2 regions of the Solwaraspora sp. WMMA2101 genome follow, and region 2 is predicted to be linked to the other one. Evidence: riboswitches for the same ligand, from Rfam matches in the RefSeq annotation. Region 2 holds a riboswitch; the other holds the start of a gene.
The links. Region 2 has a riboswitch for cobalamin ahead of ACN28F_RS04355 (ribonucleoside-diphosphate reductase subunit alpha). Riboswitches for the same ligand answer to the same signal wherever they lie in the genome.
Positions count from the first base shown of each region.

Region 1: another riboswitch for cobalamin. It lies ahead of ACN28F_RS01590 (CbtB domain-containing protein); the one in region 2 lies ahead of ACN28F_RS04355 (ribonucleoside-diphosphate reductase subunit alpha).

Region 1 is NZ_JBMHMA010000006.1:227,610-242,489, reverse strand. It holds gene ACN28F_RS01615 (hypothetical protein) at 1-11, opposite strand, end outside; gene ACN28F_RS01610 (hypothetical protein) at 42-665, opposite strand; gene ACN28F_RS01605 (LuxR C-terminal-related transcriptional regulator) at 662-1,645, opposite strand; gene ACN28F_RS01600 (hypothetical protein) at 1,942-2,283, opposite strand; gene ACN28F_RS01595 (CbtA family protein) at 2,331-3,086, opposite strand; gene ACN28F_RS01590 (CbtB domain-containing protein) at 3,103-3,303, opposite strand; cobalamin riboswitch at 3,336-3,512, opposite strand; cobalamin riboswitch at 3,625-3,752, shown strand; gene ACN28F_RS01585 (VWA domain-containing protein) at 3,833-5,857, shown strand; gene cobO (cob(I)yrinic acid a,c-diamide adenosyltransferase) at 5,857-6,459, shown strand; gene ACN28F_RS01575 (cobyrinate a,c-diamide synthase) at 6,453-7,853, shown strand; gene ACN28F_RS01570 (TetR/AcrR family transcriptional regulator) at 7,888-8,448, opposite strand; gene ACN28F_RS01565 (DUF2277 domain-containing protein) at 8,565-8,783, shown strand; gene ACN28F_RS01560 (hypothetical protein) at 8,927-9,556, shown strand; gene ACN28F_RS01555 (DUF2306 domain-containing protein) at 9,522-10,268, opposite strand; gene ACN28F_RS01550 (sensor histidine kinase) at 10,400-11,566, shown strand; gene ACN28F_RS01545 (response regulator transcription factor) at 11,563-12,237, shown strand; gene ACN28F_RS01540 (sugar nucleotide-binding protein) at 12,279-13,118, shown strand; gene ACN28F_RS01535 (hypothetical protein) at 13,077-13,232, opposite strand; gene ACN28F_RS01530 (family 10 glycosylhydrolase) at 13,262-14,880, opposite strand, start outside.
Region 2 is NZ_JBMHMA010000006.1:834,753-849,632, forward strand. It holds gene ACN28F_RS04325 (MFS transporter) at 1-1,256, shown strand, start outside; gene ACN28F_RS04330 (NAD(P)H-dependent flavin oxidoreductase) at 1,268-2,410, opposite strand; gene ACN28F_RS04335 (aspartate/glutamate racemase family protein) at 2,407-3,231, opposite strand; gene ACN28F_RS04340 (RNA polymerase sigma factor) at 3,353-4,657, opposite strand; gene ACN28F_RS04345 (YciI family protein) at 4,664-5,017, opposite strand; gene ACN28F_RS04350 (PadR family transcriptional regulator) at 5,093-5,737, opposite strand; cobalamin riboswitch at 5,873-6,088, shown strand; gene ACN28F_RS04355 (ribonucleoside-diphosphate reductase subunit alpha) at 6,173-8,629, shown strand; gene ACN28F_RS04360 (ribonucleotide-diphosphate reductase subunit beta) at 8,644-9,675, shown strand; gene ACN28F_RS04365 (MFS transporter) at 9,698-10,966, opposite strand; gene ACN28F_RS04370 (Dyp-type peroxidase) at 11,074-12,321, opposite strand; gene ACN28F_RS04375 (copper chaperone PCu(A)C) at 12,328-12,915, opposite strand; gene ACN28F_RS04380 (copper resistance CopC family protein) at 12,985-13,542, opposite strand; gene ACN28F_RS04385 (MFS transporter) at 13,739-14,880, shown strand, end outside.

The sequences.
Region 1 (14,880 bases), 610 kb from region 2:
CTCCGAATCACTGTGACTCCTTCGTGGTTCGCTGTCAGTGCTCAGGACGGCGCCTCGACGCAGTTGGCGCAGCCAGGCATCGGATGGCCCTCCGGCCGTGGGCTGCCGTCGAAGATGACGGCGCGGTCGACCAACGGATCGTCCACCGCGACCGGCTCCACCTCCGGCATCGTTTGCCCAGCGGAGACGATCTTGACGCAGTCGAGCCGCGCGGTGCTGGTCCGTAGCAGGCACACCGTCGAACCAGTGGGGGTCGCCGGACGGATCAGGACCCACAGCGAGGTGTCGCCGGTGGGCGAGTACGGTACCAGTTGATGTCCGTGGACGAAGCTGACATCGCGGTCGTTCCGAAAAGTGGCGACCGCGAACGCGCTGTCCAGCTTGTACGGCGTACAGGTCGTCGCCGACACGTCGATGTGCATGCCGAGCTGTGGATCGTGCCCGACGTCGCCGAAGCTGGCGTGGGCGCACGGCGCGGTGATCCACTGGTGGCCGCCGGTGGTCGGGACAACCGGGACCGGCTGACTGGTCATCGGGGACAGCGAGCCGATCGGAGTCAGGATGATCGACGCCGTGCCGATGCCGGTCATCGCGATGGCAGTCAGCGTGGCGAGGCCGATGGCCAGGAACGCTGCGACCCGGGCACGAGCAGGCCCCATCGTCATGCCCCCTCCTCGGTCGGGCCGGCCGGCTGCGTTCGGCGTACGGGCGGCAGCGGTGCGGTACCCGAGGCACCGAGCAGGATCGCCAGTTGGAAGCGGTTCTCGACACCGAGGCGGTCCATCAGGTTGCGCATCGTGTACGCCACGGTCCGTAGACTCAGCCGCAGCTCCTCGGCGGCGGAGGCGTCGGTGTGTCCGGAAGCGAGGAGCGCGACCAGCGCCTGCTCTCGCGGGGTGAGTGTGATCGCAGGTCTCCCTCCTGGACCGGACCGGCGTGCCTGCGCCCACAAACGGTCGAACAACGCGCACAACTGGTCGACGGCGACCGCGTCCGCGGTCTCCACGTACCCCGCTTCGAAATTGAGCGGATCAACGGGGAACAGGGCGATCCGGCGGTCGTACACCAGCAGTTTGATCGGTGGATCGGGCAGCTCCCGGACCCGTTCGGGGTCGGCGGTGTCGAGCTGGGCCAGATGATGGAGACTGTGGTCGTCGACAGTGGGCGGTCGCTGCAGCACCCGGACCCGGACGCCGCGTTCCACCTGCCGACGGTCCAGCGGAAGCGCGGCCGCCGAGGCCGCCGCGCTGATCACCTCGGTGTTGATGGTCAGATGTTCGTGCCGTTCGGCGGCGACCAGCCGCTGCACCCGGTCCCGGGCGGCGGCCCGGCTGACCAGGCGGCGTACCGTCGGGTCGTCCGGGCCGGGCAGGTCGATGCCGTGCATCGCACGGAAGTGCTGGCGCCAGATGTCGCGTCGCCGTACCGGTCGGGTGGGCTGGCGTAGCCGGGCGAGGACCGTGCCGGCCGGTGCCGCTCGCCACCGGCCGCCAGCCGCCACCCCCGCCGCCGACCAGCTGGTCAGCTCGTCGAGTGCGACCTTGACCCGTTTGCGTGCCAATCCCAGCTCGTGAGCGAGTTCCTCGTCGTCGCGTGCGCCGAACATGGTCAGCGCCCGGAAGACGAGGTCGGCGTCGGGCGACACGCCCCACCTGGTCAGCTGTGGAACCGCCGTCGCGTCGTGTGTCGTGATGGTCCGCGTTCCCCGTGTCACAGACATCAGCTCAACACAGCCATGCGGTCGTGGAGAAGCCCACGGCTCGGGGCGGTTGCACAATCATGCAACCAGTTCGGGACGGAACTTGCCGCAACCGCCCGGGACGGACGACCGTCGTGCAGGCAGGTGAACGTTCGGGGGCGTTGCTTGCCAGCCGCGACCACTCGGCTGGCAGGCAACGGCGACGGCGGCAGGCAACGGTGGCCGGCGACGGCGCGACGTCGTCAGGACTCCGGGGTCGATCTGCCCCACCGGGGCGCGGCGAACCGCAGCCCGGTGAGCTGCCCGGACGGCGCGGCCAGCCCCGGTCCGCCGGCGGTGACCCACCGCGCGACGGCGGACACCGCCGCGTCGTCGAGCACCCCGCCCAGCCAGACCGGCCGGGCCCCCAGCAGACGCGCCAGTGGTGCCGGCTGGACCACGACCACGTTGGACCGGTCGCAGGCGTTGAGACACTCTGACACCTGCACCGGTCCGGCTGTGCGCAGAACGTCGAGCTGGCGGTCATGGTCCACGTCGGGGTGCTTGCGGCGGGTGCCGCAGCAGCATCCCCGGCAGACCGTCACCCGGGCCGACTGCCCCAGTGGGCCACGCCCCGCGTCGGCGTGCGTCGTCACGCGACGTCGGCGGTGACCGGCCGCCGGTGGCCGGCGCGGGCGGGGGTGAGCAGCAGCCCGAACACCACCCCGAGGACCGTCCACATCATGGCGAGCTGTGCCAGTGACGCCAGGCGGAACTCCCACAGCAGCGCCGCCGGGATGTCGCCCGGCACCTCGACGCCGGTGGCCGGCCAGAGCGTCAGCAGCAGCGTGTACCCGACGACGGCGACGACCGTCGCGACCACGGCCCGGTACGGCGCGGGCCGCGACCAGGCGGCCAGCCGCCGGTGCACCAGCAGAGCCAGCCAGGTGACCGCCGCCGCCGCGACGATGAACGACAGGTACTGGCCGGTGCGTTGGTTGACGGTGTCGGGGTCACCGACGCCGGGCGGGTTCGCCGGGAAACGGATGGCCGGCAGCAACGCCACCACGACGAAGCCGAGCCCGGCCAGCAGCCCGACCCGGCGGAAGTCGTCGCGGCCGGGCAGCAGGTGCCGGGTCGCGCCGAAGACCACGGCGACGATCACCGCCAGGCAGACCGCGACCGCGACGGTCGCGACGAGTCCACCGAGGACCTGCACGCCCCGGCTGACCAGTTCCTCCTCGTGGCCGTGCCCGCCGCCCGGCGCGGCCCGGCCCTCCTCGACGACCAGCGCCGATTCGATCCGGGGTTCGACGATCAGCAGGGCCGCCGCCGCGCCGGCCACCCCGGCGGCGAGCCCGGCGAGCAGACCACGACGCAGTACGGTGCCGAACGGGTGACCGCTCATGTGAGCCGACCCCCGATCAGTGGCACGGGACGCCGAGGGCGTGCCGGCCGTCGTGGGTGAACTCGTGCACGAACTCGGCGGCGCCGGCCAGCACCAGCCCGTTGTCCTGCGCGACCAGGTAGATGACGACCGCCGCGACGGCGGCCAGCAGCCAGCCGGCCAGCGGTACGCGGATGGCGGGGGTGGTGGCCTCGCCGCCGACAGAAGGTGCAGTCATGCCAGGGAATCCTCTCGTCCATGCCTCGTGGCGATGCGGTGCGTGCCACGGCCGGTCTCCTGGCTCCCGGATCGTCGCGGCCGTCCCGCCTTCCCAAGCCGTCTTCGTCGGCCCAGTGGCGTGGTGGAACGGACACTCCCCGGTCACAGTGGCGAGGACCACGCCGGAATCACACCGGCTTCCCGAACACCGTGGCCCGCGCAGCGTACCGCCGGTCCGCCCGGCCGGACAATGCCCACCGTCACGACCAGCGCAGGGACCGGGGCCACATTGACGGTGACCCGAGTGGTGGGGGAGCATGGCCGGCACGAGCGGTACGCGGAGGAACCCGGTGCGAATCCGGGGCGGTCCCGCCACTGTGACCGGGGAGTCACGTCCCCATGAGACAGCCACTGCCACGACGGCGGGAAGGCTCGGGACGTGATGTCGATCCGGCAGCCAGGAGACTCCGGCCGCTCCCTGGTCCACCGGCACGCGGGCGTGGACACCCGCGGAAGGGATTCACCATGCGCACCTGTTGGTGCCCGGCATGACGCCGTACCCGTTCTCCGCCATCGTGGGCCTGCCCGAGTTGCGGCAGGCGCTGGTGCTCGCGGCGGTGCACCCCGGCATCGGCGGGGTGCTGATCCGTGGCGAGAAGGGTACCGCGAAGTCGACGATGGTCCGGGCCCTGGCCAGCCTGCTGCCACCGGTCGACCGGGTCGCCGGTTGCCGGTTCGGCTGCGACCCGGCGGCCACCGACCCGGCCTGCCCCGATGGTCCGCACACTGGGCCGATCACCGCCCGGGGCGGGCCGGCCGCGCTGGTCGAGTTGCCGGTCGGTGCCACCGAGGACCGGGTGGTCGGGACGTTGGACATCCAGCGGGTGCTCAGCGCCGGGGCGAAGGCGTACGAGCCGGGGCTGCTCGCCGCCGCGCACCGGGGCCTGCTCTACGTCGACGAGGTCAACCTGCTGCCGGACCACCTGGTCGATCTGCTGCTGGACGCGGCGGCGATGGGCCGCGCACACGTCGAACGCGACGGGGTGTCGGTCAGCCACGCCGCCCGGTTCCTGCTGGTCGGCACGATGAACCCGGAGGAGGGGGAGCCGCGCCCGCAGCTGTTGGACCGTTTCGGGTTGGTCGTGTCGGTGACCGCGCCGACCGAGGTGGCCGACCGGGCCGAGGTGGTCCGCCGCCGGCTGGCCTACGAGGCCGACCCAGCGGCCTTCGCGGCCCGCTGGCGGTCCGCCGACGACGACCTCGCACAGCGGGTACGCGTGGCGCGGGCCGCCCTGCCGGCGGTGACCCTGCCGGACGCGGAGATCGACCGGATCGCCCGGATCTGTCTGGCGTACCAGGTGGACGGGCTGCGGGCGGACATCGTGATGGCCCGTGCCGCCGTGGCCCTGGCCGCCTGGCGTGACCTGCCGGCGGTCACCGCCGCCGAGGTCACCGACGCCGCCCGGCTGGCCCTGCCGCACCGGCGGCGACGGGATCCGCTGGATCCGCCCGGTGCCGACGCGCAGCGTCTCGACGAGGTGTTGCGTGACGAGTGTCCCGACGACGATCCGGACCCCGCACCGCCGCCCCCGGGACGCCCCGCGCCGCCGGACGGTACGCCGCCGACCAGCGCGGACGGACCCCCACCGCAGGCGGCCGACGGCGGCGGCGACGGCCGTGACGGTGAAGGCCACGACGGCCAGGAGGGTGCCCGCCGCGACGGCCGCGAAGGTCAGAGCCGTGCCGGCCAGGAGGGTGCCGACCGCGACGACGACGGCACAGCCGGATCGGCGACCGCCCCGGCGGCGGCCGGTCCGGCGTACCGGCCCCGGACGCTGCGGCTGCCCGGACTCGGCGACGGCGGCACGCCCGGCCGGCGGTCGGCCGCCCACGCGGACCGGGGCCGGGTGGTCGGCGCCACGACGCCGACCGGGCGGGTGTCGGCCCTGCACCTACCGGCCACGGTGCGCGCCACCGCGTCGCGTGGTGGCCGGCGGATCGTCCCCGCCGATCTGCGTCAGGCCCGTTTCGTCGGCAAGGAAGCGAATCTGATCCTGTTCGTGGTCGACGCCTCGGGTTCGATGGCGGCCCGGCACCGGATGGCCGTGGTCAAGACCGCTGTGCTGTCGCTGCTGCGCGACGCGTACCACCGGCGCGACCGGGTCGGCATGATCACCTTCCGGGGTGCCGGTGCCGACGTGGTACTGCCGCCGACCAGCAGCCACGAGGTCGCTGTCACCCGGTTGGCGCAGCTGCGCACCGGGGGGCGTACCCCCATTGCCGCCGGATTGCGCGCCGCCGCGACCACCGTCGCCGCCGAGCGCCGTCGGGATCCGCGTCGCCGGCCGCTGGTTCTGCTGGTCACCGACGGGCGGGCGACTGCCGGCCCGGATCCGACGACGCTGGCGCCGTTGCTCGCCGGCACCCCGATGGTGGTGCTCGACTGCGAGGCCGGCCCGGTGCGGCTCGGTCTGGCCCGCCGGCTCGCTGCCGGCTTCACCGCGCAGTGGCTGCCGCTGGCCGCGCTGTCGGCGGCGGGTTCACAGGTCCACGACCGGCGGAGGGCTGCCTGATGCCACAGGGTAAACCGGAACATGTCCCCGACGACGGGCTGACCACCCGGGCCCGGCGTCGTCAGCCGGTGCTCGCCGTGCACACCGGGCCGGGTAAGGGCAAGTCGACGGCGGCGTTCGGCATGGCGTTGCGGGCCTGGTCGGCCGGCTGGCCGGTGGTGGTCTACCAGTTCGTCAAGTCTCCGAAGTGGAAGGTTGGCGAGGAGGCGGCCCTGCGTACCCTCGGTGCCTCGGGCCAGGGAGCGCCGGTGACCTGGCACAAGATGGGGGAGGGCTGGTCCTGGATCCAGCGCCCCGGCACCGAACGCGACCACGCCGCCGAGGCCGCCGAAGGCTGGGCGCAGATCCGGCGGGATCTGGCCGCCGAGGCGTACCGGTTCTACGTGCTGGACGAGTTCACCTATCCGATCACCTGGGGGTGGATCGACGTCGCCGAGGTGGTGTCCGTGCTGCGGCAGCGGCCGGGCAGCCAGCATGTGGTGATCACCGGCCGTAACGCCGCGCCGGAGCTGATCGACCTCGCCGACCTGGTCACCGAGATGACCAAGGTCAAACATCCGATGGACGCCGGGCGCAAGGGCCAGCAGGGCATCGAGTGGTAGCCGTACCCCGGCTGGTGATCGCCGCCCCCGGTTCCGGCCACGGCAAGACCACGGTGGCCACCGGCCTGCTCGCCGCCTTCGCCGCCCGCGGCCTCCGGGTAGCCGGGTTCAAGGTCGGCCCGGACTACATCGATCCCGGCTACCACGCGCTCGCCTCCGGTCGGCCGGGCCGCAACCTGGACCCGGTCCTGGTCGGCGAGGACCTCGTCGCGCCGCTGTTTGCCCACGGCGCCACCGGCGTCGACCTGGCCGTGGTCGAGGGTGTGATGGGTCTCTACGACGGCCGGGTGGGCGCCGGCGACCTCGGCTCCACGGCGCACGTCGCGGCGCTGCTGGCCGCGCCCGTACTGCTGGTCGTCGACGCGGCCGGGCAGAGCCGTTCGGTGGCCGCCCTGGTGCACGGCTTCCGGTCGTTCGGCCAGGTCCACATCGCCGGGGTGATCCTCAACCGGGTCGGTTCCGACCGGCACGAGCAGGTCCTGCGGGACGCCTGTGAGGAGGTCGGTACCCCGGTGCTCGGCGTGCTGCGCCGGCAGCCGTCGGTCGACACCCCGTCGCGGCACCTGGGTCTGGTGCCGGCGGTCGAACGTACCGTCGAGGCGCGCGCCTCGGTCGCCGCGTTGGCGACGCTGGTCGCCGCGTCGGTGGACCTGGACGCCGTGGCGGCGGTGGCGCGCCGCGCACCCGCGCTGGCGGCCGACGCCTGGTCACCGGCGGCGGCGGTCCGCGCCGTCGCCCCCGGTCTCGACGCCGACGCCGGATCGGTGGCCGCCGGGCGGTGCGCGCCGACCGACCGCCGACCGGTCGTGGCGGTCGCCGCCGGCCCGGCGTTCAGTTTCGGCTACCCGGAGACCGTGGAGCTGTTGACGGCGGCCGGCGCCGAGGTGCGTACCGTCGATCCGGTCCGCGACGAGCGACTGCCCGCCGGCACGGCGGCGCTGGTCGTCGGCGGCGGCTTCCCCGAGGTGTACGCCGGTGAGCTGACCGCCAACGCCGGGTTGCGCTCCCAGGTGGCGGCGGTCGCCGCCACCGGAGCGCCGGTCGTCGCCGAATGTGCCGGCCTGCTGTGGCTGTGCCGCACCCTCGACGGTGCTCCGATGTGCGGGGTGCTGCCGGCGGACGCCCGGATGACGCCCCGGTTGACCCTCGGCTACCGCGACGCGGTGGCGTTGACCGACAGCGTGGCGGTGCCGGTCGGCAGCCGGCTGACCGGGCATGAGTTCCACCGTACCGAGGTGTCGCCGCGCGCTGGCGTGGCGGCGGCGTGGGGGTGGCGTGGTGGCGCGCCGGAGGGTTTCGTCACCGCCGGGGTGCACGCGTCGTACCTGCATCTGCACTGGGCCGCGCGGCCGCAGATCGCGGCCCGGCTGGTCGCCGCCGCGCGCCGGCGGTGACCGCTGCTCCGCGCCGTGCCCGTCCGCTCGCCGGTCAGTCGCGCGGTAGGCTGGCGACGACCATGGCGACGAGCCGGTCGTAGGTCTGCTCCAGGTCCTCCGGCAGGCCGAAGCCGCCGGCGACCTCCAGCGCGACGAAGCCGTGCACGGTCGCCCGCAGGCAGCGGGTGGCGTGGACCGTCGTGGCAGGGTCCAGCCCGTAGCCGCGCAGTACGGCGAGGAACACTTCCAGCAGCCGGGTGCCGGCGGCTGCCGTGGCCGGCTGGCTCAGCGGGTCGGCGGGCATCGCCGCCCAGCGGGCCGGGTGCCGGCGGACGTAGCCGCGGCTGGCGCGCATCAGTGCGGCGACGGCGGCGTCGCGACTCAGCCCGAGGGTGTGCCGGGTGAGTTCGTCGGCGACCTCGTCGAGCACCCGTACGGCGACGAGGGCGCGCAGTTCGGTGAGCCCGCCGCCGACGTGCTTGTAGAGCGACGGGGCGGCGACACCGACCCGGCCGGCGAGTGCGCTGAGCGTCAGCGCGTCGACGCCGTGTTCGTCGATGAGGGCGATCGCGGCGTCCACCAGAGCGTCCGGGGTGAGGCCGACCCTAGGCACGCCGGCCGCCGGGACGAGGTGTCGAACTACCAGTCATAGCCTGAAAGCTAATTGCGTTAGCTGTCGGTGTCAACGCGGGGTCCCGCGACGCCGCCGGGTCAGGCACGATGGAGCGCATGTGCCGAAGCATCAAGACCCTGCGTGAGCCGTACACCCCGGACGTGACCGACGCCGACATCGAGGCCGCCGCCCTGCAGTACGTACGGAAGATCTCCGGCTTCCGCCAGCCGGCCGCTCACAACGCCGAAGCGTTCGACGCGGCCGTGGCCGCCGTCGCCGCCGCCAGCCGTGACCTGCTGGAACGCCTGGTGGTGCGGGCCCCGGCCAGCCGGTAGGCCCGCCGTCGGCCGGGGCACCGCCGCCTCTGTGAGGATTCTTAAGCAAAACTTCAGTCCTGCGGTAGATCCACCCGGTGTCGCCACCCGTACCGGTCGGTGGGCTGCGCCTCGCGCAGCCGTGCGACGAGAGGAGCGGGTGCATGTACGGGTGGGACGTCAGAAGCGGACGGGCGCGCAAGGTGTTCATCGGGGTGGCGGCAGCCGCCCTGCTCGGCGGCGGACTGGCGGTCGGCACCGGGCTGGGCAACGCGGGGGAGAACTGCGACGGTCTGGACACCGCGCTGCGCAACAATCTCAGTTTCATCGCCGACCAGCGGGCCAACCCGGATGCTCTGTCCGCCGACCGGATCGCCAACCGGCAGGCCGTCGTCGACCTGATCCAGCAACGGCGGGCCGCCGCCGGCTGCACGGCCGACGTACAGGCCGACGCCCCGGTCGCGGCCCCGGCCACCCCGGCGGCGCCGCAGCCGGCGCCACCCGGCGGTACGGACACCGGTGCCGCGCCGGACACCGGGGCGCCCGGTGAGGTCGTCTGCGCCGGCTCGACGGTGACTCTGTTCAACGAGGACGCCGCCCCGGCCGCCTCCAGCGGCACCTTCCCGATCGGCACCGTCCTCAAGGTGACCAACCTCGACAACGACCGGAGCGTCACCGTCACGGTGACCAGCCCGTCGGCCAGCTGCGTGCTGCTCAACGACGCCGCCTTCGAACAGGTCCGGGAACCGGGCAAGTTCGTCATCCGGCGGGTCGTGGTCGAGCGGATCCGCTGACCCGTACCGGGTCGCGTCGCCGGCGAGAGCCGGCGGCGCGACGCCGGACGACCCACTCCGCCACCACCACGTTGATCAGCCAACCGGCAGCCATGGTGCCGGTCCGGCCCGACGCCGTCACCGGGCCGACCACAGCCAGCCAGGCCAGCTGGGTGAAGAACTGGGTGCCCGCACCCATCCCGATCGCGTAACCCCGGATCATCCAGGCCCGGTGCGCGGCGAAGTCGCGGCGCCGGACCGCGAGGAATCCGACCCCGACACACGCCGCCATCGCCACACTCACCACCACCCGGATGGCGACCAGCAGCTCGCTGTCGACCGCCGCCGGCGGCAGGAACAGGGTCAGCCACAGGCCGGTACCGGCGGTGAGCAACCCACAGACCACCAGGACCCGCCCGGCGGCCCGGTGCCAGGCCCGGCGGCGTCGCCGCAGGCCCGGCGCGAACTGGAACGCGCCGACGAGGCTGAAAACGGTGACGCTGACGATGTGCGTCACCAGCGCCACCGGGGCAGCGGTGACCCGGTCGCCGTCGGGCACGATGGGCGGCCCGCCGACCAGTTCGGCCAGTCGCAGGCTGCCGGCGACCACCGGCACCAGGCTGAGCAGCACCAACCCGGTGGGGATCAGCCAGTTGGCGGGAGAGGATCGGCCCGCGACGGTGTGGGCGGTGGACCGGGGCATCGACCGTGGATGCGGTACGGGTGTGGACATGCCTCGATCGTCGCGGCGGGGCGGCGAGCGGTCATCGCCGCGCGGGCCGGCGTCGTCCCCGCCGTTGGACGGGGCCGCTCGTCGTACTTGTGGCCGGTACGCCGTCGCGGCCCGCTGCGTACGATCGCGGTGTGCGTGCGCTGCTGCGGTCGCTGTGGGCCGAGCCCCGCGTCGCCGACCCGCCGACGCGGGTCTGGCGGGACTGGGTGCTGCTCGGCGCGGTCTGGGTCGCGGCGACCCTCGAAGGGCTGCTGCGCACCGACCTGATGTCGCCCGCGTACTCGACGATCGTCGCCCTGGTGCTGGCGCCGACGCTGTGCTGGCGCCGGACCAGGCCGCTGCTGATGGTCGCCGTCGCCTTCCCGGTCACCGCCGTCACCGCGCTGCTGGCCGGCCACGAACCGGAGCTGGTCACCGGTGTCTACCTGCTGATCCTGCCGTACGCGCTGTACCGCTGGGGTTCCGGCCGGCAGATCGTGGCCGGTACGGCGATCATCCTGGCCAAGATGGGCCTGTCGGCGGCGGTCGGCCACCTCGACCTCGCCGACCTGGTCGGCGGGACGGTGGTGGTCTCCGCCGCGATGGCCGTGGCCACCGCCCTGCGGTACCGGGCCACTCTGTGGGCCCGCGAACTCGACCAGGCCAAGCTGGCCGAACGGGAACGCCTCGCCCGCGACCTGCACGACACGGTGGCCCACCACGTGTCGGCGATGGCGATCCGCGCCCAGGCGGGCATCGCGGTGGCACCGACCCGACCGGCGGCGGCCCTCGACGCGCTGGCGGTGATCGAGGCCGAGGCGACCCGCGCCCTGGCCGAGATGCGGCTGATGGTGCGCGGCCTGCGCCACGGTGAACCCGCCGGACACCTGGACCCGGCGGACCTCACCCCGAACCCCGGAATCGGCGACGTCGCCCGACTCGCCAGCCGGGCGCAGCCCGGGCCGGTCGTCGACGTCACCCTGCATGGCGACATCGACGACATTCCGTCGACCGTCGCCACCGCGGTCTACCGGCTGGCCCAGGAGTCGGTGACCAACGCCCGCCGGCACGCCCGGCACGCCACCCGGATCGAGGTCCGCGTCGACGTCGACGCCGACGCGGTACGGCTGCGGGTCAGCGACGACGGCGACACCGGCACGGCGCGGCCCGCCGCCACCGGCGGCTTCGGCATCGTCGGCATGACCGAGCGGGCGGCCCTGCTCGGCGGCACCTGCGACGCCGGACCGCGCCCCGATCGGGGCTGGACCGTCGCTGTGGCCCTGCCCCGCCAGGCCCCGGCCGGTCGGGCCGGGACGTGACCATCCGGGTGGTCGTCGCCGACGATCAGGAGATCGTCCGGACCGGGCTGACGATGATTCTCGACGCCCAGCCGGGCATCGAGGTCGTCGGCGAGGCGGCCGACGGCCGCCGGGCGGTCGACCTCGCCCACCGGTTGCGTCCGGACGTGTGCCTGTTCGACATCCGGATGCCCGATGTGGACGGCATCGAGGCCACCCGTCGCCTCGCCGGCCCCGGCGTCGTCGACCCGCTCGCCGTGGTCGTCATCACCACCTTCGACCTCGACGAGTACGTCTACGCGGCGCTGCGCGCGGGTGCCCGGGGGTTTCTGCTCAAGGACGCCGGCACGGCACTGCTCACCCAGGCCGTCCGGGCCGCCGCCGCCGGTGACGCGCTCATCGCGCCGGCCGTCACCACCCGGCTGCTCAGCGCCTTCGCCGCCGCCGGTCCGGTGGCACCGGCCCGCCAACCGCTCGACCCGTTGACCGACCGCGAGGAGCAGGTGCTCGTCGCCGTCGCCCGGGGCCGCACCAACACCGAGATCGCCGGCGAGCTGTACATCAGCCTCAGCACGGTCAAGAGCCACCTCGCCGCCCTGATGACCAAGCTCGGCGTCCGCAACCGGGTCGAGGTCGCGATCTGGGCGTACGAGACCGGCCGGGTCCGCGCCGGCCTCGACCGGCCGACGTAGCGTGCGACGCGCGGGCGGACCGCCGGGCCTACCGTGGTCGGGTGAGGCTTCTCGTGGTGGGTGGCAGTGGGTTCCTCGGCCGGGAGATCGTTCGTCAGACTCGGCGCGCCGGGCACCTGGTGGCCGCGACCTTCCACCGCCGTCCGCCCAGCGCTGATCTCGGCGCCGGAGTCGACTGGCACGCGCTCGACATCCGCATCCGTGACGATGTCGCCCGTGTCGCCGCCATGGCCCGGCCCGACGTGATCGTCAACGCCGCCTACCGCCAGAGCGACTGGGCGAGCACTGCCGACGGCGGTGCTCATGTCGCCCTCGCCGCTGCGGCGGTGGCGGCCCGGCTCGTCCACGTCTCCAGCGACGCGGTCTTCGCCGGTGCGGCGGTCGCCTACGACGAGACGTGCCCACCGGACCCGACGACGCCGTACGGTGCGGCCAAGGCCGCCGCTGAGACGGCGGTCGCGGCGATCACTCCCGACGCCGTCATTGCCCGGACGTCACTGATCATCGGGTACGGCGAGTCCGTCCACGAGCGACACGTGCACGCTCTGGCTGCCGGCGTCGGCACCGGTGTGTTGTTCACCGACGACGTGCGGTGCCCGGTGCACGTCGCCGACCTCGCCGCTGCACTGCGCGAACTCGCCGGGTCGCCGTACTCCGGGATCCACCACGTCGCCGGTCCGGACGCGATCAGCCGGCATCGCCTGGGGGTGCTCATCGCCCGCCGGGACGGCCTCGACCCCACGGCGTTGCCCACCGGCCGACGTGCCGCCAGCGGTGTTCCCGGACCGGCCGAGCTGCGGCTGGACTGCGCCCGGACCCGTGCCCGGCTGACCACCCGGCTACGCGGTGCCCACGAGTTCCTCGCCGCCGGGCGGAGCTGACCGCTGCGCGAGCAGGTCCGCCTCGGTCAGCCGGCCGGACAACCGACCGGCTTCGTGGATGTCGTCCACACTCATCTGCGCCACGAAACCGTGGGCCTCGTGGATGCCTGCCATGCCACGGCGGGGCCGTGTAGGACCCCGTGTCAGCCGACCCGGGTCAGGCGTACCGCGTCGGCGACGATGTGGCCGCCGGCCGGTGCCCACCGGCTCACCCCGACCACCGGCCGCCGCCCCGCCGCCAGCGCGAAGACGCCCAGCTCCCGCCACCGGCCGCCGCCGGTGCGTTGATCCACCGGCCGGCTGACCAGCCCGGTGGTGGTCTGTACCAGGTGCGGCGCGGTCGGGTGGTAGCCCGACGCCGCCGGATGCCACACCTCGACCCGGTAGCTGCCGGCCGCCGGCACGGTGACGGTGAACCAGGCCGGGTCGCTGACCGGCTGCGGGCTGGTGAACCGGTAGTCGGCGCCGTAGCGTCCGGCCGACCAGCTCGACGTGCCCCAGGCGGCGCCGGCGGTGAATCCGCCCGGCGTGCGGTTGTCGACGATCACGCTGAACGCGTCGCTGCCGGCGGCCAGCACCCGCGCCGGCCCGGCTGGGCTCTCCCGGTGCTGGCGGTCCAGGGCGGCGACCAGATACGTGTACGCAGAACCGTGCGCCGCCGTCACGTCGGTGAAGGAGCCGCCGGTGCCGGTGGCCCGTACCGTCGCCAGCAGGTACCGGGCGTCGTCGAACGCGGTCGGGTCGGCCGCGTCGGTGCCGGGGCAGCGGTAGAGCGCGTACGCCGTCGGGACGGTGGCGCCGGTCGCGGCGAGCCAGTCCAGCCGTACCCCGGTCGGGGTGCGGGTCGCGGCGGTGATCGCCGGCGGCGGCGGCGTGCTGCCCGGGGCCGGTACGCCGCCGCGCCCGGCCGCGACCGGCACCAGCGCGGGCCGGGCGTAGTGGTCGGCGACCAGCCGGCTGACCCCGCCGAGCCGGTCGGCGCGCACGTCCTTGCCGCTGAACTGCAGGTCGCCACGGATCTGCGGGTAGCTGTGGTGCAGCGTCAGGTGCCGGCTCAGCTCGGCCGGGTCCTGCCAGGCCGGGTCCTGCCCGGCGACGCCGACCCGGTAGGTCGACTGCCCGACGAGCAACTCCACACTGGTACCCGACACCGTCGCCGACCACCAGCGGACCAGCTCGGCGTAGTCGGCGGCCGGGTGGCCGAGGTGCCAGTACAGCTGTGGCGCGATGTAGTCGATCCACTGTTCCCGCACCCAGCGGCGGCTGTCGGCGTGGATCGCGTCGTAGGACTGCAACCCGTTCGTCCGGGAACCGAGCGGGTCGGTGGCGGCGTTGCGCCAGATGCCGAACGGGCTGATGCCGAAGCGCACCCACGGCTTGACCGCCCGCAGTCGGTCGCTCATCTGCGCGACGAGCAGGTCGACGTTGTGCCGGCGCCACGCGGCGAGGCTGTCGAAGCCGGCCCCGTACGCGGCGAAGCTGGCCTGGTCGGCGAAGGTCTCCCCGGCGACCGGGTACGGGTAGAAGTAGTCGTCCCAGTGCAGCGCGTCGACGTCGTAGCGGGTGACCGCGTCGAGCATCGCGTCCTGGACGAACGACCGTACCGCCGGCTGGCCCGGGTCGTAGTAGAGCCGGCCGGCGTACGCGATGACCCACTCCGGGTGGCGGCGGGCCGGATGGCCGGCGACCAGCCGGGTCGGGTCGGCGTGGTTGGCGACCCGGTACGGGTTGCACCAGGCGTGCAGTTCCAGGTTGCGGGCGT
Region 2 (14,880 bases):
AGGAACCCTTACGGCGCGGCGACGCGACCGACAGCCCGGTCATCGGCGACCGGCGAGCGCCGACGACCGGATCGGCGTACCCGCCATCGGCGCGGATGGCCGCCGCCTCCGGCGCGCTGATCCTCGTCGCCGTACTGGGCAGCTTCGCCGCCTCGCCGCTGTTCGCGATCTACGCCGACCGCTGGGCGCTGACCCCGGCGCAGGTCGCCGTGGCGTTCGCCGGCTATCCCGTCGGGGTGATCCTGGTCGTCACGCTGCTCGGCGGCCTGTCCGACCTGATCGGCCGGCGGGCGGCGATGTTCGGCGGCGTCGCACTGGTGCTGGCGGCGTGCCTGGTGACCGCCACCGCGACGTCGCTGCCGGCGCTGGTCGCCGGGCGGATCGTGCAGGGGATGGCGACCGGCATGGTCAGCGCCACCACCGCCGCCGCGCTGTTGGACTTCCACCCTCGGGGCACCCGGGCGGGCACCCTGACCCATTCGGTCTGCACCACTCTCGGCATGGGGCTCGCACCGCTGATGTCCGGGCTGCTCGCCGACCACACCCGGTACCCGCTGGTGCTGCCGTTCGTCGTCATCGGCGCGGCCGCCCTGGTGCCGCTGACCCTGCTGGTCCGCACGCCGCCCGACCGCCGGACGACGCAGCGGGTCCGACTGGTCCGCGCGGTCCGGGTCCCCCGCGACATCCTGCTGCCGTTCAGCATCGCCGCCTGCTCGCTGATGACCCTCAACGGCTGCATGGCGCTGTTCGGAACCTTCGGCTCCCGGATCCTCGCCGAAGGCGCCGGCGTCACCGCCGCCGGTGGCGCCGGCGGACTGCTCACCCTGCTGATCGGCATGACCCTGCTGTCCCAGGTGCTGCTGAACCGGCTCGACGCGACCCGGTCGCTCTGCTTCGGCGTCGTGGCGATCACCGCCGGCGCGGGGGCCACCGCGCTCGCCCTGCACCTGGGCAGCCCGGCCGTCACCGTCACCGGGGCCGTACTGATCGGCTTCGGTGGCGGGCTGACGCTGCTCGGCGCCACCAGGCTGATCGGCGAGTCGGCACCGATCCACCGGCGGGCGGAGATCTTCGCGGCGTGGATGGTGGCCGCCTTCGCCACGCTCGGCGGCAGCTCACTGCTCAGTGGCGTCGCGTTGACCGGCGCCTCGCTGCCGGCGGTGCTGACCGTCGCGACCGGCGTCATCGCCCTGCTCTGCGCGTACACGCTGGTCGCCGCCACGGTCCACGGCCGACGCCGGCGCGCACGGCGCTGAGCCCCGGCCCGTCAGTCGCTGGCGCGAGCGGGGTCGTCGCTGGCATCGTCGTCGGCCAGGGCGGTGAGGTCGCCGACCGCGTCGGCCATGCCGGTCCGCAGGTCGTCCAGCACACTGGCGACGGAACGCACCCGGTCCACCAGGCCGACCGCCTGACCCGCCGCCGAACCCATCACCGGCGTGACCTGGTGCTCGAACGAGCTGACCACGGCGTCGCGGGCCAGCAGTTGCTGCACTGGGGAGGCCAGTGGCGCCGGGGCGTCCGGTTGCCGCCAGGCCCGGGTCCACGCGGTGCTCAGCTGCCGGGTCGGCTTGCCGGTGTACGACGTCGTCTTCGCGGTGTCGGTGGCCGCCGCCGTCACGATCTTGTCCTTGACGACCGGGTCGAGGTCGCTCTCGGCGGTGGCGAGCCAGATCGATCCCGTCCACACCGCCTGGGCGCCCAGTGCCAGCGCGGCGACCACCTGGCGGCCGGTGGCGATGCCGCCGGCGGCGACGACCGGCACCTCACCGGCGGCGGCCACCACCTGCGGCACCAGCACCATCGAGGTGATCTCTCCGGTGTGCCCGGCCGCCTCGTAGCCCTGGGCGACGATCACGTCGACGCCGGCGGCCAGTTGGTGCCGTACGTGTCGTGGGTCGCCGACCAGGCCGGCGACCAGCATGTCGAGTTTCGTCGCGGCGGCCCGCACCGGGGCGGGCGGCGGCCCGAGCGCGCTGGCCACCAGCCGCACCGGGTGGGCCCGTACGACCTCCCACAGCGCGTACGCGTTCGCATGGGTCATCAGGTGGTCGATCTCGGTCGGCATCCCGCCGAGCCGGGTCCGGCCAGGTTCACTGCGGCGCAGCGGAATACCGAGTCGGGTCCGCAACCCGGCAACGAAGTCCTGGTGCCCGGCCGGGATCTGGGCGAGCAGGTCGGTCGGGTCGTCACCGGCGGACCTGGCGGGAAAGAGCAGGTCGACACCGTACGGGGAACGTCCGCACTCGCGGTCGAGCCAGGCGAGATCCTGCTCGAGGTCGTCCGGGGACATCGAGGCCGCGCCGAGCACCCCGAGCCCACCGCCCCGGCTGACCGCCGCCACCACGTCGCGGCAGTGGCTGAAGGCGATCACCGGCAGGCCGATGCCGACCCGTCGACACAGCGGGGTCACGACGACGTGCCCAGGGTCACCGCGCAGACCTCGCAGCCGTCGTCGTCGACGGTGCAATTCGAGCCCGGCTGCACCGCGACACCCAGGTAGGCGTCGACCAGCGCGCTGACCGCGCCGAGCCGGCCGGTCGGCGGCACCGGTCGGGTCGCGGCGAGGGCCGCGGCGTGCCCGGCTGCCAGTCCGACGACCGACGGGTCGACGATCTCGATGCCGACCCGGCCGGCCACCTCGGCGGTCACCGGGGTCATGCAGGTGCAGCCGAAGAAGATCAGGTCGGTGCCGTCCCGGTCGGCGGCCCGCAGGCACGCGGCGGAGATGGCGTCGACGACGACGGTCTCGCCCCGGGCCATCCGTGCCTTGACCCCGGCGTCGGTGCCGACCCGGTCCAGTTCCGTCTCGTCGGACAGGTAGTGCACCCCGGCGGCGAGGGCACCACCGGCGCACCTGCTCAGCCGCTCGGCGTAGAGGTAGTCCATCGAGGCGGGCCAGACGGTGACGATGCTGAACCGCCGACCGAGCCGGGCCGCCCAGGCCAGGGACGCCTCGCCGGCACCGACGATCGGCACCGAAGTGGCGGCGCGCAGCCGGTCCACGCCGTAGTCGCCGAACGTGTCGATGTAGACGGCGTCGCAGCCGGCGGCGATCGCAGCCTCGGCGACGTCGACCGTGCCGACCTCGGTGAGCAGGTGCTCGTACGGGGTACGGGCGAACCGGCGCAGCCGTGGATCGACGAGTTCGGTGACGAGGCCGGGTGGATCGGGCAGCACCGGGGCCCGCTTCGCGTCGGAGTTGATGACCGCCAGCCGTCGCAGCTCACTCATGTCGACCTCCCGCCAAAAGTCTGACTTATCAAGGTCGGCAGTGTCAACGACTGCGTCTACCTCGACTTCTAGCTGGATCTATGCTTGGGAGCAAAAAGTCGGATCTCTAACGAACGGGAGATCAGCCGGTCTCGGCGGCCATGGCCTCGACGGCGGCGAGCCGGCGGCGCAGATGGTCGCGGTCCGGTTCGCTGCCGGCCAGCTGCAACGCCTGCCGGTAGGCGCCCGCCGCGTCGGCGTGCCGGCCGAGCCGGTGCAGCAGGTCGGCCCGCGACGCCGGATAGAGGTGGTAGGTGCGCAGCCTCGGATCCCCGACGAGCTCGTCGAGCAGCACCAGGCCGGCGGCCGGGCCGTCGCGCATGGCGACCGCCACCGCCCGGTTCAACGCCACCACCGGCGAGGGCGCGACCCGCATCAGTACGTCGTAGAGGGCGACGATCTGCGGCCAGTCGGTGCCGGCGAGGTCGGGTGCCTCGTCGTGCAGGGCGGCGATCGCGGCCTGCAACCCGTACGGACCGGGTGGGCCGCCGGTCAACGCCACCCGGGCCAGGGCACACCCTTCGTCGATCATCGGTCGGTCCCACCGGTCGCGGTCCTGCTCGTCGAGCAGGACGACGGCCCCGTCCGGGCCGGTCCGGGCGTGCCGGCGGGCGTGCACCAGCAGCAGCAACGCCAGCAGTCCGGCCACCTCCCGTTGCGCGGGCAGCAGCCGCCGCAGGATGCGGGCCAGCCGGATGGCCTCCTCGGCCAGGTCCAGTCGTTGCAGGTCCGGGCCGGAACTGGCCGCGTACCCCTCGGTGAAGATCGAGTACACCGCCTGCAGGACGCCGGGAAGGCGCTGCGGCAGCTCGTCGACGCCGGGAACCCGGAACGGGATACGGGCGTCGCGGATCTTCCGTTTCGTCCGGACGATCCGCTGGGCCATGGTCGCCTCCGGCACCAGGAAGGCCCGGGCCACCTCGGCGGTGGTCAGCCCGGCCAGGCAGCGCAGGGTCAGCGCCACCCGGTCCTGCGCGGTCAGCGCCGGGTGGGCGCAGGTGAAGAAGAGCGCCAGGCGGTCGTCTGGCAACTCCTGGTCGCCGTCGGCCGCCGGCGCCGGATCGGCCCGGTCCGCCTCGGCCTGCAGGACGGCCAGCCGTAGTGCCAGGTTGCGGTCGCGCCGGATCCGGTCGACCGCCCGGCGCCGGGCGGTGGTCAGCAGCCAGGCGCCGGGTCGGGTCGGTACGCCGGAGACCGGCCAGTGCCGCAGGGCCGCCTCGACTGCCTCGGCGGCGACCTCCTCGGCCAGGTGCAGGTCACCGAAGCGGCGTACCAGGGTGGCGAGCAGCCGGCCGTGCTCCTCCCGGAACACGGCCTCCACCGAGGTCCGCACCGCGGCGACGGCTTCCTCGTCGCCATGGTGCTCCCGCCGCCCGTCGGTGACCATCCGCGCTCACATCCCGAAGTCGGCGACCGGCCGCACCTGCACGGACCCGCCGTCGCGGGCACCGGGCGAGCGGGCCGCCCAGTCCAGGGCGACGTCGAGGTCCGGCACGTCGATGATGTCGTACCCGCCGAGCACCTCGCGGGCTTCGGCGAACGGCCCGTCGGTGACGACCCGTTGCCCGTCGGGGTCGACCTTCACCGACGTGCAGGTGGTCAGGTCGGCCAGGGCGTGGCCGCTGACCCAGATCCCGGCGTCCTTCATCTCCTTGTCGTACGCCATCCAGTCCTCGACCGTGCACTGCGGCACGGTCGGCTCGGGGGCGTCGGTGGGCGCGCTGACGAACAGCAGCATGTACTTCATGGTTCTCCTCGCTGAGGCGTACGTCGCCATCTGCGGTAACGACGATCGGCGACCGGCCGGATCGACACCACCACCTCAACCGTCTTGAGACCGACCCGGGCCGGCGTCGTCGGTTTCGGCGAGGATGCCGTAGAGCTTGCGGCGGGTCTCGTCGAGCACCCGGACCGCCCGCTCGCGCTGCTCCGCGTTGCCGTTCATCAGCACGTGCCGCAGCACCTGCATCGTCTGCATCCCGGACTCGCGCACATCGTGCCAGCTGTCGACGGTCTCCGGGGCGAGCTCGGTCCACGGGGCGGCCTGCGCCGCCTGCTCGGCCTCGGGCCGACCGGCGTCGGTGAGCGCGTAGCGCTTGCGTCCGCCGCCGGCGCCTTCGGCAGTGCCGACGATCAGGCCCTCGTCCTCGAGTAGTTGCAGGGTGGGATAGATGGAGCCGGGGCTGGGGCGCCAGGCGCCCCCGGTGCGGGAGTCCAGTTCCTGGATCATCTCGTAGCCGTGCATCGGCCCGTCGACGAGCAGGGCCAGCACCGCGGCCCGCACGTTGGGTCGCCGCCGCCGACCGCCACCTCGGCCACCGCCGCCCATGCCCCGGCCACCGAACGGGCCGCCGGGCCCGAATGGCCCGCCCGGTCCGCCGGGTCCACCGAAGCCGGGCCCGAAGGGTGGGAACCCGGCGCCGCGCAGGAAGGCCCCTGGGCCACCCCGTGATCTGTCGCGTCTCATGTAAACCTCCACTGAAGGATCGTTGATACGTTCACGATATATCGGGAAGCTGTCGGCGACAACCCGGAGTGCCAAGTGAAATACGCGACACCCCGACACGACATGTAGGTGCCTACCGCGAAGCCACCCACCAGATATAGTCCCGGACGCAACTGGTTCGGCCGGGCAGCCAGCCCGGCCGAGGCAACAGGGAACCCGGCGCGAATCCGGGACTGCCCCGCAGCGGTGAGTGGGAACGACCGCCGTCGAGCACACTGGGCCACCCCGGCCTGGGAAGTGACGGCCAGTAGGTGACCGGCATGTCCGGTCCGGCCCACAAGTCCGAAGACCTGCCGTTGTGCCGGATACGCCGAACGCGTACCCGGTGGTCCGATCGCCGCGCGGGACGGCCGACGGCTGCGACGCGTTGGCCATCGCGCGTTCGCGCCTGTCTGCCTGCCCGCTCGGCCTCCCACGAGGCGATGCCAGGAGGCACCACAGGTGACCGTCGTCACACATCCCGCCGCTACCGCACCGGCGGCCACGCCCGGTCAGCAGCCGACCCGAATCCGCGACCGAGCGGGGACCGCCACGCCGGTCGACCCCGACCGGCTGCGCGACGCGGTACGGCGCCACGCCGACGGCCTCGCCGACGTCGACCCGGGGCGGGTCGCGGCCAGGACGCTCAGCGGTCTCTACGACGGCATCACCACCGCCGAGTTGACCCGGCTGCTGATCCAGACCGCAGCCGACCTGATCGGCGAGGACCCGCAGTACTCCCGCCTGGCCGCCCGGCTGCTCGCCGACCAGATCGGCACCGAGGTCCGCCGGCAGGGCATCGGCTCGTTCAGCCAGGCGATCCGACTCGGGCACACCCACGGACTCGTCGGTGACGAGACGGCCCGGTTCGTCGCCGAGCACGCCGCCGACCTCGACGCCGCCACCGACCCGGCCGCCGACCGCCGGTTCGAGTACTTCGGGCTGCGGACCGTCTACGACCGCTACCTGCTGCGCCACCCCACCAACCGACAGGTGGTCGAGACACCGCAGTACTGGCTGCTGCGGGTGGCCTGCGGACTGTCCGACACCCCGACCGAAGCGGTCGACTTCTACCGGCTGATGTCGTCGCTGGCGTACCTGCCGAGCTCACCGACCCTGTTCAACTCCGGCACCCGGCACACCCAGATGTCGTCGTGCTTCCTGGTCGACTCGCCCCGCGACGAACTGGACTCGATCTACGACCGGTACGCGCAGGTGGCGAAGCTGTCCAAGTACGCCGGCGGCATCGGCATCTCCTGGTCACGGGTCCGCTCGCGGGGTGCGCTGATCAAGGGCACCAACGGGCTGTCCAACGGGATCGTGCCGTGGCTGCGGACGCTGGACGCCTCGGTGGCCGCCGTCAACCAGGGCGGCCGACGCAAGGGCGCGGCCTGCGTCTACCTGGAGCCGTGGCACGCCGACATCGAGGAGTTCCTGGAGCTGCGGGACAACACCGGCGAGGACGCCCGGCGCACCCACAACCTCAACCTGGCCAACTGGATCTGCGACGAGTTCATGCGCCGGGTCGACGCCGACGCGACGTGGTCGCTGTTCAACCCGGCCGACGTACCGCAGTTGCCCGACCTGTACGGCGCCGAGTTCGACACCGCGTACCGGGCCGCCGAGGCCGCCGGGCTCGCCGTGCGCCAGGTTCCCGCCCGCGACCTGTACGGACGGATGATGCGCACCCTGGCACAGACCGGCAACGGCTGGATGACCTTCAAGGACCGGTCCAACCTGCTGTGCAACCAGACCGGGGAACCGGGCAACGTGGTGCACCTGTCCAACCTGTGCACCGAGATCGTCGAGGTCTCCTCGGACACCGAGACCGCCGTGTGCAACCTGGGCTCGATCAACCTCGGTGCCCACCTGACCGCAGCTGCGACCTCGACTGCGGCCGGGGCCACGGCCGCCGACGTGGACTGGGCACGGCTGCGCGACACGGTCCGCACCGCCGTGGCCTTCCTCGACCGGGTCATCGACATCAACTACTACCCGAGTACGCAGGCCGCGGCGTCCAACCCGCGCTGGCGCCCGATCGGGCTGGGCATGATGGGGCTGCAGGACGTGTTCTTCGCCCTCGGCCTGCCGTTCGACTCAGCGCCCGCCCGGGAGCTGTCCACCCGGATCGCCGAGGAGATCTACCTGACCGCACTGGAGACCTCCGCCGGGTTGGCGCAACAGTACGGGCCGCACCCGGCGTACCCGCAGACCCGGGTGGCGCGCGGGCAACTGCACCCCGACCTGTGGGGCGCCGAGCCGACCCAGACCGAGCGCTGGGCGGCGCTGCGGGTGCGGGTCGCCGAGCACGGACTGCGCAACTCGCTGCTGGTGGCGATCGCCCCGACGGCGACCATCGCCTCGATCGCCGGCTGCTACGAGTGCATCGAGCCACAGGTGTCCAACCTGTTCAAACGCGAAACCTTGTCCGGGGAGTTTCTGCAGGTCAACACTGCCCTGGTGGGACGGCTGAAGGCAGCCGGGCTGTGGACGGCGGCGGTCCGCGAGCAGATCACCCGGGCCGAGGGGTCGATCCAGCAGATCACCGCCATCCCGGCCGAGGTACGGCAGCTGTTCCGTACCGCCTGGGAGCTGCCGCAGCGGGCGCTGATCGACCTGGCCGCCGCCCGAGCACCGTACATCGACCAGAGTCAGTCGTTGAACCTGTTCATGGCCGCACCGACGATCGGCAAACTGTCGTCGATGTACCGCTACGCCTGGCAGTCAGGTCTGAAGACCACCTACTACCTGCGGTCGCGTCCGGCGACCCGGATCCAGCAGGCCACGGTCTCCGTCACGCCGACCGCACCGGTCGACACCGGGGCGGTGGCCTGCTCCCTGGAGAACCCCGAGTCCTGCGACGCCTGCCAGTGACGCCCCCCACCGAGATGCCGGGAGAGACCACCACGATGACACCGCGCCCGATGCTGCTCGACCCGGGGATGGACCTGACCCTGCGGCCGATGCGCTACCCGCACTTCTTCGACCGCTACCGCGACGCGATCAAGAACACCTGGACGGTGGAGGAGGTGGACCTGCACTCCGACCTGGCCGACCTGGACCGGCTCAGCCCGGCCGAACGGCACCTGGTCAGCCGGCTGGTCGCCTTCTTCGCCACCGGGGACACGATCGTCGCCAACAACCTGGTACTCAACCTCTACCAGCACGTCAACAGCCCGGAGGGGCGGCTCTACCTGTCCCGGCAGCTGTTCGAGGAGGCGGTACACGTCCAGTTCTACCTGAACCTGCTGGACACCTACGTCCCCGACGAGCAGGAGCGGACCGCCGCGTTCGCCGCGATCGACAACATTCCGTCGATCAAGCGCAAGGCCGACTTCTGCTTCCGCTGGATCGACTCCCTCTTCGGGGTGCGGGAGCTGCGGACCCGCGACGACCGGCGGGCCTTCCTGCTCAACCTGATCTGCTTCGCCGCCTGCATCGAAGGGCTGTTCTTCTACGGGGCCTTCGCCTACGTGTACTTCCTGCGGTCCCGGGGGCTGCTGCACGGCCTCGCCTCCGGCACCAACTGGGTGTTCCGCGACGAGTCGATGCACATGGCGTTCGCCTTTGACGTCGTCGACACGGTCCGCGGGGAGGAGCCGGACCTGTTCGACGACGAGATGGCCGAGCAGGTCCGCCAGATGCTCGCCGAGGCGGTCGAGGCCGAGGCACAGTTCGCCGAGGACCTGCTCGGCCGGGGCGTGCCCGGGTTGTCGCTGGCCGACATGCGCCTGTACCTGCAGCACGTCGCCGACCGCCGGCTCGCCCAGCTGGGCATCGCCCCGCTGTACGGCGCGACCAACCCGTTCGCCTTCATGGAGCTGCAGGACGTACAGGAACTGTCGAACTTCTTCGAACGCCGGGTCTCCGCGTACCAGGTGGGGGTGAGCGGGGCGGTGAGCTTCGACGAGGAGTTCTGAGCGGCGATGTGGGGTCGGCCGGTCATTCGACCGGCTGGCCCACCGGCTGCGCTTCGCCGGCCCGCCCGCGCCGGAATCCCGGGTACGTCAGCACGAAGGTGCTCACCGCGGCCATCAGCACCGCGCCGACCAGCACCGGCAGCGGCGCCCAGACCGCGTACAGGGCGGTGCTGGCGGTCGGTGCCAGGACGAAGGTCAAGCCGTTGGTGACACCGATCAGCCCAGCGAGACCACCCTGTTCGTCCCGGTCGACGGCGAGCGTCGGACCGGCCACGTAGCCGGGCATGGCTGTCCCGAGGCCGAGACCGATCAGCGCCATCGCGACGATCAGCACGGCCCGGTGGGTGTCCGGGACGAGCAGCACGAAGCCGATCAGCGCCACCAGGCAACCGACCCGCAGCAGCAGGGCGGGCCGCCAGCCGCTGCGCGGCACCACCACCGCCTGGGCGAACGCCATCCCGGCCCCGGCGGCCAGCAGCGCGCCGCCGGTGAGCAGCCCGGTGGCCTCGGCGTCGAGTCCGAACCGGTCCTGGACGAGGAAGCCGCTGACCACCTGGACGAACCCGAGCGCGGTGAACATGCCGAGCCCGGTCAGCAGGTACGGCCACACCCGGGCGTCCCACGGGCTGACCCGGGCCGGGTCGGCGATCAGGTCGGTACGGGTCTGCCGGCGCAGCCGTACCGCGACGGCGGTCAACCCGACGGCGAGCAACGCCGGAACCGCCAGCAACGGCGCCATCAGTCCGATCCCGGCCAGCAGACCACCGACCAGGGCACCGGCGACCATCGCGACGCCCTGCACCGCGCCGATCCCGGCCATGCCGCGTACCCGGGCCGCCGGGTCGGGGGTGACGTCGGCGATGTACGCCTGGGCGGTGGGCGCCACCGCCGCGATGGCGGTGCCGAAGCCGACGCCCCGGAACACCACGAAGAGCAGGAACAGCGCGGTGCCGGTGACGATGCCGCGCATGCCGAGGTCGGCGAGCAGCGCGAACAGTGCCGTCGTCGTGGTGGCCAGGGCGAGCGCCGCGACCAGCACCGGTTTGCGGCCCCACGATTGGCTGCGCCGGCCCCACATCTGACTGGTCACCACCATCATCAGGGCGGAGACACTGATCATGACACCGACCTGCCATTCGGCGAGGCCGATCTGACGCGACAGCGGGGCGATGATCGGGTTCAGTGACATCTGGCCGAGGAAGACCAGGAACACCGCGCCGAGCAGCAGCGGGATCTGCGGCCGTGGCGCGGTGCCCGACTCGGGCACGACGGTGGCGCCACGGGGGATCATGCGGCCACGCTAGCCACCGGTGATCAGCTGCCCAAGGACGCCGGTCACATCCGTCGACCCGGGCGTGAGCTACGACGACCCGGGGCTGAGCTGCGACGGCGCCCGCGTCAGCTGAGCAGACTGTCGCCGATCCAGCCGTCGGGCGCGCACCCGGGCGGGATCGCGAAGACCGCCGACCCGATCGGGGTGACCCACTCGTTGAGCAGGTCGTGTTCGGCCAGCCGGCGTTGGATCGGCAGGAACTGCGCGTCGATGTCCGCCTGGTAGGCGGCGAAGATGAGCCCGCTGTCGGGGGTGCCGTCGGCACCGGGGACACCGTCGTAGTTGTACGGCCGACGCAGGATCTTGTAGCGGTCGTCGGAGACGTGCGCCCGGGTGACATGTGCGAAGTCCGGCATGATCGGCAGCCCGACCTCGTTGACCGCCGCGAAGTCGGGGACGTCGGTCTCCTTCTCCCCTGTCAGCGGCGCGCCGGTGTCGAGCCGGCGGCCGATCACCAGTTCCTTGTCCACCCGGCCGAGCTTGTCCCAGGTCTCCATCTCGGTCCGGATCCGGCGGACCACCAGGGTGCTGCCGTCACGGTGCCAGGCCGGACCGTCGTCGACCCAGACGGCGGTGTCGAAGTCGGCGGTGCCGGGCGTCGGGTTCCCGGTGCCGTCGATCTGCCCCATGATGTTGCGCTGGGTGTGCGCCTCGTGCTCCACGCCCCGGCCACGGCGGAAGCCCTGCTGCACCCAGCGGACCGAGGCGAACGGCCGGGTGTCCTTGATCAGCATCCGCTGGGCGTGCGCGACCGTGATCGGGTCGTCGGCGCAGATCTGCAGCAGCAGATCACCGCCGGACCAGCCCGGCTCCAGCCGGTCGATGGCGAACGGCGGCAGATCGGTGACCGACGACGGGCGGCGCTCGGCGATCCCGGCGGCGGCGTACAGCTGTGGTCCGAACCCGAAGGTGACGGTGAGCCGGGCCGGCAGCACGGCGAGCTCGGGTTCGGTGTCGGCCAGCGGTGGCACGCCCTGGGTGAGCCGGGCGGCGTCGTCGCTGAGCAGCCGCAGCAGCCGGACCAGCGCGGCCCGGTCGGTCGCCGGGCCCAGGGTGAAGGCGACGAACGCGGCGTACGCCTGCGGCGGGGTGTCCACCCCGGCCTGGCGGGGTCCGTGGAACGGCACCGTCTCGGTGCCGAAGTCGACCGGCGCCAACGTGGCCGCCCCGGTCGGGGCGGCCGCCGGAGACTCCTCGCGCGAGGCCGCCGCCGAGACCGCCGCCCCGCCTGCGAGGGCACCGCCGAGCGCGGCGGCCCCGCCGGTGAGCAGCAGCCGGCGGTCCACCTGCGGTGGTACGGGTTGATCGGTCATGCCGGTTCAGCCGTGGTCCATGCCCGTGCCCGGGTCGTAGCTCTCCTCGGCACCGGCGAACGGCTTGGCGACGGCGGTGAACTGCGACGTCGCGCCGTCGGCGAAGGTCACCGTGAAGGTGACCTCGTCGCCGGGCTGCACCGGTTGCGCGATGTCCATCAGCATGATGTGGTCGCCGCCGGGTTCGAGGGTGTGGCTGCCGCCGGCGGGAACGACGATCCCGCCCGGCTTCTCCCGCATCACCATCGCGCCGTCGGCCATCGCCATCTCGTGCAGCTCGATCGGAGAGATGTCAGTGCTGACGCCGGTGATGGTGATGTCGGCGTCGGTGTCGTTGACCAGCACTCCGAACGCGGCGGTCATGCCGTCGTCGGCGGCCTTCACCCACGGGTCGCGCACCACGAGGCCGGCCGTGGCCTCGGCCGACGCCGTCGCACCGGCCGACGCGTCCGGGCTGGGCTGCGCCTGGCTGGAAGCGTCGCCGTCGCCGCAGCCGGCAAGGGTGACGGCGAGGGCGAGGCCGGCGACGCCGGACAGCACCGCACGGAGCGTGGCGGTGCGCCGGACCGGGGCCGGCTGGAGCGCTGATGACATGCGGGTTCTCCTCACGAGTCGTACGACGGAAGTAGTCGCCGCACCGGCCCGGTCGGTTCCCGCAGTGAACTAGCTCACACGCCGGCGGCCGCGCAGGGCGACGACGGCGGCCCCGCCGATCAGCAGCACCACGGCACCGGCGAAGGCGAGCAGCCACCCTCGGCGGCTCCCGTCCCCGGCCTCGTCCGAACCGGCCGCCGCACCGTCCTGGGCCGAATCCGCCGACGCACCGGTGAGCGGGACGTTCACCGCGAACCGGAACGCACCCTGCACCGGATGTCCGTCCACCGAGACCACCCGGTACGCGACCGTGTAGACGCCGTCGGGCAACGGCTGCACCGGGCGCACGATGCCCCGTTGCTGGTCGACGGTCGGCCCGTCGACCGGCATCTGAGCGCCGGCGGCGTCGCTGACCACGATCGTGGTGTAGTCGCCGTTGAGCGGTTCGGTGAAGGTCAGCACGATCTCCTCGGGCGACTGCGCCACCCGGGTGTTCTGGCCTGGTTGACTAGCCGACAGTGCGGCGTGCGCCGCAGCCGGGGAGGCCGGACCGACGACCACCACGGCGGCGAACAGCGCCGCCATGGCCCCTCGGGCGACCCGGACGGGTAGGGCTGATCTGGGCACGGACGGGACCTCCTGTCACAACGGCACCAGCGGCGGCCGGATCGCCATTCGATCATCCGACCGCGGCACCGGGCGAGGCCCGGCCGGTGCGATTCCACGGCCGGTCGCGGTCGCGGGAACCCGACCCTACGACGGGCCGACTGATGTTGCGTCGACGAGGGGAGGGCATCGGGTGCGGTCACGGACACGATGGTGGGTGCCGACGACGGTGGCGACCGCGGCGATGGCGGTGTCGATGCTGCCGCTGTACGCGGTCAGCGCGCTCGGTCCATACCTGGCCGAGGACCTGGGCGTGTCCCGGGCGGCGGTCGGGGTGCCGGTGACGGTCGCGTTCGCGGTGGCCGCGACGGTGTCGCTGGTCGCCGGTCGGCTGGTCGACACGGTCGGCGCCCGCCGGGGGTTGCTGTGGTTGGCCGCGATCGTCGCGGCGGCGCTGCTGACCGGTGCCACCGCCGGCAGTTACCCGGTACTGGTCGTCGCGGTGGCGGTGACCGGCCTGGGCATGGCGTTGGCGAATCCGGCGACGAACGTGCTGGTGGCGACGATGGTGCCGGCGCACCGACGGGGCGACGCGATCGGGGTGAAGCAGTCCGGGGTGCAGCTCGCCGCAGCACTGTGCGGGCTCGGGCTGCCGGTGGTCGCGGCGGTCCGGGGGTGGCCGGCCGGCCTGGGTCTGGCCGGGCTGTTGGCCCTGGGGCTGCTCGCCGCGACGTGGTGGCAGGTGCCACGCCCGGCGCCACGTGACGCCGCAGGCGGACCGTGGTGGCGGTGGTCGCGGCCACCGGGCTGGGTGGTCGGGCTGATGGGCTACTCGCTGCTGCTGGGTACCGGCCTGTCCGCGGTCAACACCTACCTGCCGCTGTACGGCGTACAGCAGCTGAGATTGACCGGATGGTCGGCCGGGACGCTGCTGGCGGTGTTCGGTGCCGCCGGTGTCGTCGGCCGGCTGTGGTGGACCCGGTCGGCGGACCGGCGCGCGGAGGTGACCTCGGTGCTCGCCGCACTGTCGCTGGTGGCCACCGCGTCGGCGGTGCTGGTGCTGGCGGCCGGGCTCTTCCCGCCGCTGGTGTGGTGCGGCGCGATCGGCGTCGGGATCTCGGCGACCGGGGCGAACGCGGTGTCGATGCTCGCCGTGGTCCGCGCCACGGCCGCGCCCGGGCACGCCTCGGCGCTGGTGTCGACCGGGTTCTTCGGCGGGTTCGTCGTCGGGCCGGTCGGTTTCGGGGTCGTCGCCGATCTCGGCGGGTACGGGGTCGCCTGGTCGACGGTCGCCGTCGTGTTCGCCGCCGCTGGCGTGGCCGGGTGGCGGCTGGCCGTCACCCGGGCGGCAGCCCGGTC